3 regions of the Streptomyces globisporus C-1027 genome follow, and region 2 is predicted to be linked to each of the others. Evidence: riboswitches for the same ligand, from Rfam matches in the RefSeq annotation. Region 2 holds a riboswitch; each other region holds the start of a gene.
What was found. A riboswitch is a leader RNA that binds a small molecule or an ion and turns the genes downstream of it on or off. The one in region 2 is predicted to bind cobalamin.
Positions count from the first base shown of each region.

Region 1 (3,264 bases), 5.6 Mb from region 2:
CTCGGCACCTACCTCGGCGGCTGGCGCATCATCCGCACCATGGGCAAGGGCCTGACCGACCTCCAGCCGCCGCAGGGCTTCGCCGCCCAGACCAGCGCGGCGACCGTCATCCTGGCCTCCTCGCACCTCGGCTTCTCGCTCTCCACCACGCAGTCCTGCTCCGGCGCCGTGATGGGCTCGGGCCTCGGCCGTAAGGGGGGCGTGGTCCGCTGGTCCACCGCCACCCGGATGTTCGTCGCCTGGGGTCTGACCCTGCCGGCCGCGGGTCTGGTCGGCGCGGGCGCCGAGTTCCTGACCAAGCAGGGCCCCTGGGGCATCGCCGTCACGGCGGTCATCCTGGTGGGCGGCTCGTTCGCCATCTGGGTGGCCTCGCGCCGCCAGCCGGTCGACCACACCAACGTCAACGACACGGACGGCGACGAGCCCCAGGGCGTCGTCACCACGGCCATCGCCGCGGTCCAGCCGCCGCCCATCGGAGTCCCGGCCTCCGAGCCCGAGCTCATCTCCAGCATCCCGGCCCCGGCTTCGGCGCCCGACGACCCGGCCCGGCCGCCGGCCAAGGTGTAAGGACAGATCCGCATGAAAATCGACTGGGCAGCTCTCGCCTCCGTCTTCGGTGTCAGCCTCGTGGTCACCGTCGCGCTGGTCGGCCTCTTCACCCTGGGCATCGTCGCTCTCTCCAAGCAGTCCGCCACGGCCGGAGGCAGCGCCTCCGGCGGGTCGGTCGCGCTGGCGCGCACCGGCGCGTACGCCTGCTTCGCGCTGTGCGTCGCGGCGGTCTCGTACGGGATCTATCTGATCGTCGCCTGACGCCGCACCCCCGCGTTCCTCGCACTCCCTTCGGGCCGGACACACCTCGTGTGTCCGGCCCGATGTGCGTCCGCCCACAGTGGAGCCTCGCAGGTCAACAGCGAGTTGACGGCTGTTCTCGGGGCGTGGTGGACTGCCGGAGCCATTTACGGCGACAGCAGAGGAAGCCGGTGCGAATCCGGCGCGGTCCCGCCACTGTCACCGGGGAGCACTCCCCCACACCGGACGTCACGGCTCGCGGTACGCGGGCTGGAAGGCCGGGGGAACTGCGGATCCGGGAGCCAGGAGACTCTCGTCGTCGGTCACGTCGAACCAGGGCGCGGACCCTGAGTGAGGACCTACGCCATGCCCGGCCGCCGTGCGCCCTTCCCTGCGCCGCTTCCTGTGCCCCTCCGTGCCGGAACGCCTCTTTCCGCGACGGGCTGAGCCGTGCGTGCCGATCGCATCTTCGCGTACGGCGCCACGGCCGGGATGGTCGCCGACGCGCTGCTCGGCGATCCCCGGCGGGGCCACCCCGTCGCCGGATTCGGCCGCGCCGCGGCGCGGGTCGAGTCCCTGTTGTGGCGTGACGACCGTGGCCGGGGCGCGCTGCACACCCTGGTGTGCGCCGGAGGCGCTGTGGGGGCAGCCGCGCTGACCGCCCGCGCCGTACGGGGACGCCCCGCGCTCGCCGTCGCGCTGACCGCCGCCACCGCCTGGTCCGTCGTCGGCGGTACGTCGCTGGGCCGCGAGGCCCGCGCGATCGGGGGCGCGCTGGCCGCCGGGGACCTGGAGGTGGCCCGGGAGCGGCTGCCGCATCTGTGCGGGCGCGATCCGCACTCCCTGGACGGGCCGGGGATCGCCCGCGCGGTCGTGGAGTCGGTCGCCGAGAACACGTCGGACGCCGTCGTCGGCGCGCTGGTGTGGGGGGCGATCGGCGGGGTGCCGGGTCTGGTCGGGTTCCGGGCGGTGAACACGCTGGACGCGATGGTCGGCCACAAGTCGCCCCGTCACCGCCGCTACGGCTGGGCCTCGGCCCGCCTGGACGACGTCGCGGGGTGGCCGGGCGCCCGGCTGACGGCCGCGCTGGCCGTGGTCGGCGGCGGGCGGCCCTCGGAGGCCGTACGCGCCTGGAAGGCGGACGCACACCGCCACCCGAGCCCGAACGCGGGGCCCGTGGAGGCCGCGTTCGCGGGGGCGCTCGGCGTACGGCTGGGCGGCACGCTCGCGTACGCGGGGCGCGTCGAGCACCGGCCGGTGCTGAACGGGGCGGCCGGGCGGGAGGTCCGGGGCGCGGACATCGAGCGCGCGGTGCGGCTGTCGCGCCGGGTCGGTGCGTTGGCCCTGGGGGTGTGTGTGGCGGGCCGGCTGGCGGCGGGCCACCTGGCCGCGCGGCGGTCGGTCGCGGGGCGGAAGCGGGGACGGGCATGAGCGGTGCGACACGGTGGAGTGCCGTACGGGAACGGGGGCGGGCATGAGGGGCGGCGGGCTGCTGGTCGCGGGAACGACCTCGGACGCGGGCAAGAGCGTGGTCACGGCGGGCATCTGCCGCTGGCTGGTGCGCCGAGGGGTGAAGGTCGCGCCGTTCAAGGCGCAGAACATGTCCCTCAACTCCTTCGTGACCCGCGAGGGCGCGGAGATCGGGCGCGCCCAGGCGATGCAGGCGCAGGCCGCCCGGGTGGAGCCGACGGCACTGATGAACCCGGTGCTGCTGAAGCCCGGCAGCGACCGGTCCAGCCAGGTCGTCCTGATGGGGAAGCCGGTCGGCGAGATGAGCGCCCGGGGGTACCACGGGGGCCGTCAGGAGGCGCTGCTCGGCACGGTGACCGACTGCCTGGAGGAGCTGCGGTCGACGTACGACGCGGTGATCTGCGAGGGGGCGGGCTCCCCCACCGAGATCAACCTCCGGCGCACCGACATCGTGAACATGGGGATCGCGCGGGCCGCCCGCTTCCCCGTGCTGGTCGTCGGGGACATCGACCGGGGCGGGGTCTTCGCCTCGTTCTTCGGGACGACGGCGCTGCTGAGCGCGGAGGACCAGTCGCTGGTCGCGGGCTACCTGGTGAACAAGTTCCGGGGCGACGTCTCGTTGCTGGAGCCGGGGCTCGACATGCTGTACGGGCTGACCGGGCGGCGGACGTACGGGGTGCTGCCGTACGCCCACGGGCTCGGCATCGACGAGGAGGACGGCCTGCGGGTCTCCCTGCGGGGTGCGGTGCGGGAGTCGGTCGTGGCGCCGCCGCACGGGGAGGACGTGCTGCGGGTCGCGGTCTGCGCGGTGCCGTTGATGTCCAACTTCACGGACGTGGACGCGCTGGCCGCCGAACCGGGCGTCGTCGTGCGGTTCGTGGACCGGGCGGAGGAGCTGGCCGACGCGGATCTGGTGATCGTGCCGGGGACGCGCGGCACGGTGAAGGCGCTGGCCTGGCTGCGTGAGCGCGGTCTCGCGGAGGCGCTGGTGCGGCGTGCGGCGGA
Region 1 covers NZ_CP013738.1:1,619,425-1,622,688, forward strand. Annotated here, with positions in the region: gene WQO_RS07075 (inorganic phosphate transporter) at 1-567, shown strand, start outside; gene WQO_RS07080 (hypothetical protein) at 580-810, shown strand; cobalamin riboswitch at 945-1,122, shown strand; gene WQO_RS07085 (cobalamin biosynthesis protein) at 1,240-2,220, shown strand; gene WQO_RS07090 (cobyric acid synthase) at 2,264-3,264, shown strand, end outside.
Region 1: linked by a shared signal. The riboswitch ahead of WQO_RS07085 (cobalamin biosynthesis protein) and the one ahead of WQO_RS31885 (CbtB domain-containing protein) in region 2 are both predicted to bind cobalamin.

Region 2 (3,264 bases):
CTTCCAGGATGCGTGTCCGGGTACTCGTGCTCACCGGAGGGACGCTATCAAGCGGCACGGCGGCCCTCAGACGATGCCGCCGTTGGCCCGCAGCACCTGCCCGTTGACCCAGCGGGCCGGGCCGGCGAGGAAGGAGACCACCTCGGCTATGTCCTGCGGGGTCCCCAGCCGTTCCAGCGGCGGCTGGGCGGCCATCCGTGCGACGGTCTCCTCGTCCTTGCCGTCCAGGAAGAGGGCGGTGGCGGTCGGCCCCGGAGCCACGGCGTTGACCGTGATGTCCCGGCCGCGCAGCTCCCGGGCGAGGATCAGGGTCATGGCCTCGACGGCGCCCTTGGTCGCGGCGTACGCGGTGTAGCCGGGCAGGGCCAGCGACAGCACCGAGCTGGAGAAGTTGATGATGGCCCCGCCCGCGCGCAGCCGCCGCGCCGCCTGCTGGTCGACGACGAACGTGCCCCGGATGTTGGTGCGGAGCATCCGGTCGAGAGTATCGAGTTCGAGCTCGGCCAGCGGGGCGAGTGCCATGACCCCCGCCGCGTGCACCACCACGTCGATCCCGCCGAACGCATCCTCGGCGGCATCGAAGAGAGCGGCGACCGCCACCTCGTCGGCCACGTCCGCCTGCCGGGCGATGGCCTCGCCACCCGCGGCGGCGATCGCGGCGACGGCGGCTTCGGCCTCGGTCTGGTTGCCCGCGTAGTTCACGACGACCGCGAAGCCGTCGGCGGCGAGCCGTTCGGCGCTCTCGCGGCCGATGCCCCGGGACCCTCCGGTGACCACGGCCACCCGGCGAGGGGCGGATGTCGATGCGGTTGCGGACTGATCGGTCATGGCATTGCTCCTGGCGACTGGGGTCGCGGCCGTTCCGTGAAACCCGATGAGATCAACGCTAACACCATCGCGTTATCAACGCTACCCCTCGATCGTAGCGATGCTACTGAACATCGCTACCCGCCTCCGCGCCCGCCCGCACACCACAGAACCCGCCGGATGCTCCCCGGCGGGTTCTGTGGTGTACATCAGTCACTACGTGCGCGCGTCGGCACGCGCGGGCTCAGCCCACCGCACTCGCGGTACGCGGCGCCGCCGCACGGGGGGCGGGCGTCAGAAGCCGCTCGGTGAGAAAGCCGAAGACGATGCCGAAGGTGCTCCACAGCGTCGCCTGGACCGCCAGCGTCGAGAGTCGGAACTCCCACAGCAGGGTCGCCGGGAAGTCCTTGCCCACCTCGTCGAAGGAGGGCAGGAAGGCGTAGGCGAGACCGATCAGCAGGACGAAGCCCGCGACGACCGCGATGCTCGCGTTCCAGTTGCCCAGGCGGGGTGCGAGCCGCTTGCCGATGATGACGGCGGCGACGGCCAGCAGCACACTGAGGGCGACCATCAGGAAGAACAGGGTGGTGCGCTTGCCGATGGTGTCGGGGTTGCCGACGGCGGGCGGGTTCGCCGGGTACTTGAGGAACGGTACGACGTAGACCGTGAGCAGGGCGGCGCCCGCGATCAGCGCCGCCGTGGCCCGGGGGCCGAAGTTGCCGATGCGGCCCAGGGCGTAACAGAAGACGAGGGCAGCGATTCCGCCCACCGCGACGCCGAAGACCAGGACGCCGGTGGCGAGTCCCCCGGTGGCCTGCATGGTGCGGCTGACCAACTCCTCGCCGCCGCCGTGGTCATGACTGTGGGCCTCTTCGAGGGCGATGGCCGCGTCCACCTGGGACTCGCCGAGGAAATAGGCCACGACGAGCGCGAGCGCGCCCGCGATCAGGCCCGCGAGCATGCCGCGCACGAGCAGGGCTCTGACAGATATGGGGTTCACGATGGTTTCCTGATTTCTCTTGCTTGCCGCTGCCGGGCGCGTCCGCTGATTCCCCGGCGGATGTTCTCTCCGGCGGGGCCTGGTTCCTCAGATGTCTCAGTGGCAGGGGAAGCCGAGCAGGTGGCGGCCGTCGTGAACCCACTCGTGGACGCCTTCGCCCGAGATGAGTGCGGTGGCGCCCTGTTCGGCGCCGACGAAGTACAGCAGGACGAGCATGAGAATGCCGAAGAAGACCGCCCAGGGGGCAATGGCTTTCGCCGAGATCGGAGTGATCTCGGATGTCCCCGTAGCGGAAACGGCGGACTGTGCCATGGCAGAACCTCCTGTGGGAACACGCGTCCCTGTTGTGGTGCCTCAGACGAAGGTGCCGGGTCTGACTTCCCGCCCGAAGGCGGGTTCACAGTGGCGCGACCGTGCCGGATTCTCACCGGACTTCCGTCCCACCCTCGTCATGGTCGACGAGACCATACCGCCTGTACGCAGGCGCCGCCATGGTCAAATGTGCAGCGTCACGGGGGCCGAATTCCTTGGGGCGACAGGGCTGCGGGGCCACTGGTGCCGGATTGAAAGCAGGGACATGACAGTACGGGTGATGTTGATCTCACCGGCGATGAACGCGGCGCTGCGGGAGGCGCGCTTCGACGGCGACTCCCCCCTGGACCGGTCCGGCCGGGAGAGTGCGCGGGCCGCCGCCGGTACGGTGCCGACGGCCGGGCTGGTACTCAGCGGCCCCTCCGGCCAGTGCCGCGAAACCGCTGAGGCCCTCGGCCTGACGGCCCGGACCGAACCGGCCCTGGGGGGCTGGGACCTGGCGGACTGGGCCGGCCGCCGCCTCGACGAGGTGGCCGCCGCCGAACCCGCGGGGGTGGCGGCCTGGCTCGGCGACCCGTCGGCGGCTCCGCACGGCGGCGAGTCGCTGTGCGACCTGGTGACCAGGACCGGGGCGTGGCTGGACTCCCTCGGGGGGCCGGACGCACCCGGCGCTCGTTTCCTGGTGGTGGCCGAGGCCGCCGTCGTCCGGGCGGCGGTCGTCCACGGCCTGCGCCTGCCGGCGGAGGCGTTCTGGCGGCTGGACGTCGCCCCGCTGATGCTGACCGAACTCAGCGGGCGCTCCGGCCGGTGGAACGTGGGGCTCGGGCGCCCGCTCACCGCTCCCCCGGCCGGCTGACCGGCACGGCCCGGCGCTCACCGGCCGGCCACCACAGCCCACCGCTCCTCACGGCCGACCGGCCGTCACATTCCTTTGCTCTCCCGCCAGTCGGGCCGGACCAGCACCGCCGTGGCGACGATGTCGCCCTCGACCCGCCAACGCCCGTGCAGCGTCGTGGGCAGGGCCGGATCGGTGAGCAGCAGACGGGCGGCGAAGGTGCCCTCGGCGGCGGTGGGGCCCTGAGACCCATGGTCGCTCCCCGGACCGTCGGTGCGATGGAACGTCAGATCGGCCTGGTCGAAGTCGA
Region 2 covers NZ_CP013738.1:7,221,015-7,224,278, reverse strand. Annotated here, with positions in the region: gene WQO_RS31900 (TetR/AcrR family transcriptional regulator) at 1-34, opposite strand, end outside; gene WQO_RS31895 (SDR family oxidoreductase) at 67-828, opposite strand; gene WQO_RS31890 (CbtA family protein) at 1,052-1,807, opposite strand; gene WQO_RS31885 (CbtB domain-containing protein) at 1,904-2,119, opposite strand; adenosylcobalamin (AdoCbl) riboswitch at 2,165-2,258, opposite strand; gene WQO_RS31880 (histidine phosphatase family protein) at 2,385-2,975, shown strand; gene WQO_RS31875 (4'-phosphopantetheinyl transferase family protein) at 3,041-3,264, opposite strand, start outside.

Region 3 (3,264 bases), 6.8 Mb from region 2:
GAGCACAGGGCGACCTCGCTCCAGCCGACGCCGCTGAGCGAGCCGAGGAGCCAGAACAGCACCCCGCGGGTCTGCTCGGCGTCGGCGGAGGTCATCACGACGAAGGAGGTGAGGGCGGAGAAGAGCTGCATCGCGGCGACGCCGGAGAGGACGACGCGGTCGGTGGAGCCGCCGAGGGTGTGGCTGAGCAGCAGCACCAGGGCGAAGGAGAGGAGCGCCCCGACGAACGCTCCGGCCGACAGCGACACCGCTCCCCCGCCGACCCCGAGGACGACCACGACGACCGCCCCGGTGGAGGCGCCGGAGGAGACACCGAGGACGAAGGGGTCGGCGAGCGGGTTGCGCAGCAGCGATTGCATCACCGTGCCGCACACCGCGAGCCCGGCGCCGCACACGGCGGCGAGGAGGGTACGCGGCATCCGCAGATTCCAGATGATGCCGTCCCGGATCGGGCTGAGGTCACTCGCGCCGAACCCGAGGTGCGCGGCGACGGTCGACCAGACGTCGGGGACGGAGATCCGGGCGGGCCCGATGGTGACGGCGACCGCGACGGAGGCCAGGAGGAGGAGTAGTCCGCCGCCCCACAGCAGGACGGTGAGCGGCGCGCCGACCCGGGCGGGAACGTCCGGGCGGGCGGCAGGCGGCGCGTCGGCCGTCTTCGCGGCCGTACGGCTGTCGGTGCTCACCCCGCGAGCCCGAAGTCGCGCAGTCCGGCCGCGACACGCTCCAGTCCCTCGACGGTCCGGATGGTGGGGTTCATGGCCTGGCCGCTGAGCAGCACGTAGCGGCGGTTCTTGACGGCGTCCATCGTCTTCGTGACCGGGTTGGACTCCAGGAACTCGATCTTCTTCTCGGCGCTCTCGGCGGTCTGCGTCGTGCGGCTGAGGTCGCCGATGACCAGGACGTCGGGGTTGCGGTCGGCGACGGTCTCCCAGCTGATCTGGGGCCATTCGTCATGGGTGTCGTCGAAGACGTTCTTCGCTCCGAGCTCCTTGGTGATGACGCCGGGGGCACCGCAGCAGCCCGCGAGATAGGGGGCCTTGGAGTCGGAGAACCAGTAGAGGAGGGAGGCGTCGGAGGCGTCGATGCCGTCGGTGGCCTTCTCCACCCGGGCCCGGAGCTTCTTCACCAGGGCGTCGCCGCGTTCGGGGACACCGAACACCTGGGCCAGTTCGCGTACTTCGGTGTAGACGCTGTCCATCGTCAGGGGTGCGGTGCGGGCCCCGTCGCCGCTGCCGCTGTTGTCCTTGCCGACGCAGTCGGCGGGCGAGACGTAGGTCGGGACGCCGAGCTTCTCGAACTGTTCGCGCGGGGCGACGCCGCCCTTGGCGAGGGTCGAGGCGAAGGAGGCGGAGAGGAAGTCGGGCTCCTTGTCGAGGACCTTCTCCGAGGAGGGCCGGTTCTCCGATATCCGCTCGACGCCCGCGTTGGCCTTCTCCAGCCCCTTCATCACCGGGTCGCTCCAGGTGGCGGTACCGGCGAGCCGGTCGGCCAGGCCGAGCGAGAGGAGGATCTCGGTGGACCCCTGGTCGACGGAGACGGCCTGCTGGGGCGGCGCCTTCACCGTGACGGTGCGCCCGCAGTTCTTCAGGGTGAGCGGGAAGCCCTCGGCCTTCTTCCCGTCGGTGGCTCCGGTGCTCCCGCCCTCGCCGCAGGCGGTCAGCAGGAGGAGTCCGGCCGCGAGCAGGGCGGCGGTACGTATCGGAGCGGGGGTGGCCGTGGACAGCACGAAGGACCTCTGTGTCTCTGGGCCCAGCCGCGGAGCCCGTCGTACGGTTCCCGTGCCCCGGTGCGGGCGCGGGTGCCAGCAGGTCTTCGGACTCGGGTTCGTCCGGGCGGGACGCCTTCCCGGAGCACGCGTGTGCTCCAGTGGCCGTGGCCCCGCCCGTCCCCCTCACCGCTGCGCGTCAGTTCCGGATTCGCACCGGATTCCCTGACCCCGTCGCTGGGGTTCGACTGGCCCCGGCAAGCTATCACGCGTCTTCTCGCAGCTCGGGCGCGGTGCGGTGGGTCACGGCCGCGGGGCCGGTACGGCGCGGGGCCGGTACGGCGCGGGGTCGGCCCGCCGTACCGGCTGTGCGGATTCCGCTCGGGCAGGCCCAGGGCCTGGCGCCACCTTCCCGTCGTCGCCCGGCAGACGGGAAGGTGACGCCGGCCCCTACGGAGCCTGGAGGGCGATCACCGCGTTCTGGCCGCCGAAGCCGAAGGAGTGGCTGACGGCCCGTCGTACGGGGACCTCGCGCGGGGTCTTGGTGACACAGTCGATGGCGAACCCGGGCTCGGGGGCGTCCAGGTTCGCGATCGGCGGGATCACCCCGTGCTGGAGCGTGAGGATCGTCAGGCCCGCCTCGATGGCGCCGGCCGCCCCCATGCAGTGGCCCAGTACGCCCTTGGGGGCGGTGACGGGCGGCCGGTGCGGGTAGGCCCGGCCGATCAGGGCGGCTTCTGTGGCGTCGCCCTGCGGGGTCGACGTGCCGTGCGCGTTGACGTGGTCGACGTCCTCGGCCCGCCAGCCCGCGTCGCGCAGCGCGGCGTCGACGGCCGCCCGTGCGACCTCCCCGGCAGGGTGCGGGCTGGTGGGGTGATGGGCGTCGGTGGTGGCCCCGGCGCCCGCGATCAGCGCTCGGGGAGAGGCTCCTCGGGCGCGGGCCTCCTCGGCCCGCTCCAGGACCATGATCGCCGCGCCCTCGCCCATGACGATCCCGGTCCGGTCGGCGGCGAAGGGGCGGCAGAGGCGGGCGGGGTCGCCGTCCCGCGGTGCCGCGGCGCCGGAGCGCGCGAAACCGGTCATGGCGACGGGGAAGACGATCGACTCGGTGGCCCCGGCGATGGCGATGTCGCACTGGCCCAACGTGAGCATGTCCCGGGCCACCGACAGCGCGGTCACCCCGGACGAGCAGGCGGTACACGGGGCCAGACTCGGTCCGGTGGCCTTCATCGCGATGGCGATCTCGGCCGCAGGCATGTTCGGGATGGTCAGCAGGATGCCCGAGGGCGAGGTGGCCTCGGGGCCGCGTCGCTCCAGGGCGACGGCCTGTTCGGTGAGTCCGGCGGATCCTCCGCTGCTGGTGCCGACCACGACGGCGACCCGGGTCCCGTCCCAGTGCGCCGGGTCGAGCCCGGCGTCGGCGACCGCCTCCCGGGCGGCCAGGAGGGCGAACTTGACGTACCGGCCCATCCGGAACGCGGACCTGCCGCCGACCGCGTCGTCGAGGTCGATGCCGGAGACCGTACAGGCGAAGTCGACGGCGCAGCCTTGCAGTT
Region 3 covers NZ_CP013738.1:469,567-472,830, forward strand. Annotated here, with positions in the region: gene WQO_RS01890 (FecCD family ABC transporter permease) at 1-686, opposite strand, end outside; gene WQO_RS01895 (ABC transporter substrate-binding protein) at 683-1,729, opposite strand; cobalamin riboswitch at 1,790-1,976, opposite strand; gene WQO_RS01900 (beta-ketoacyl-[acyl-carrier-protein] synthase family protein) at 2,159-3,264, opposite strand, start outside.
Region 3: linked by a shared signal. The riboswitch ahead of WQO_RS01895 (ABC transporter substrate-binding protein) and the one ahead of WQO_RS31885 (CbtB domain-containing protein) in region 2 are both predicted to bind cobalamin.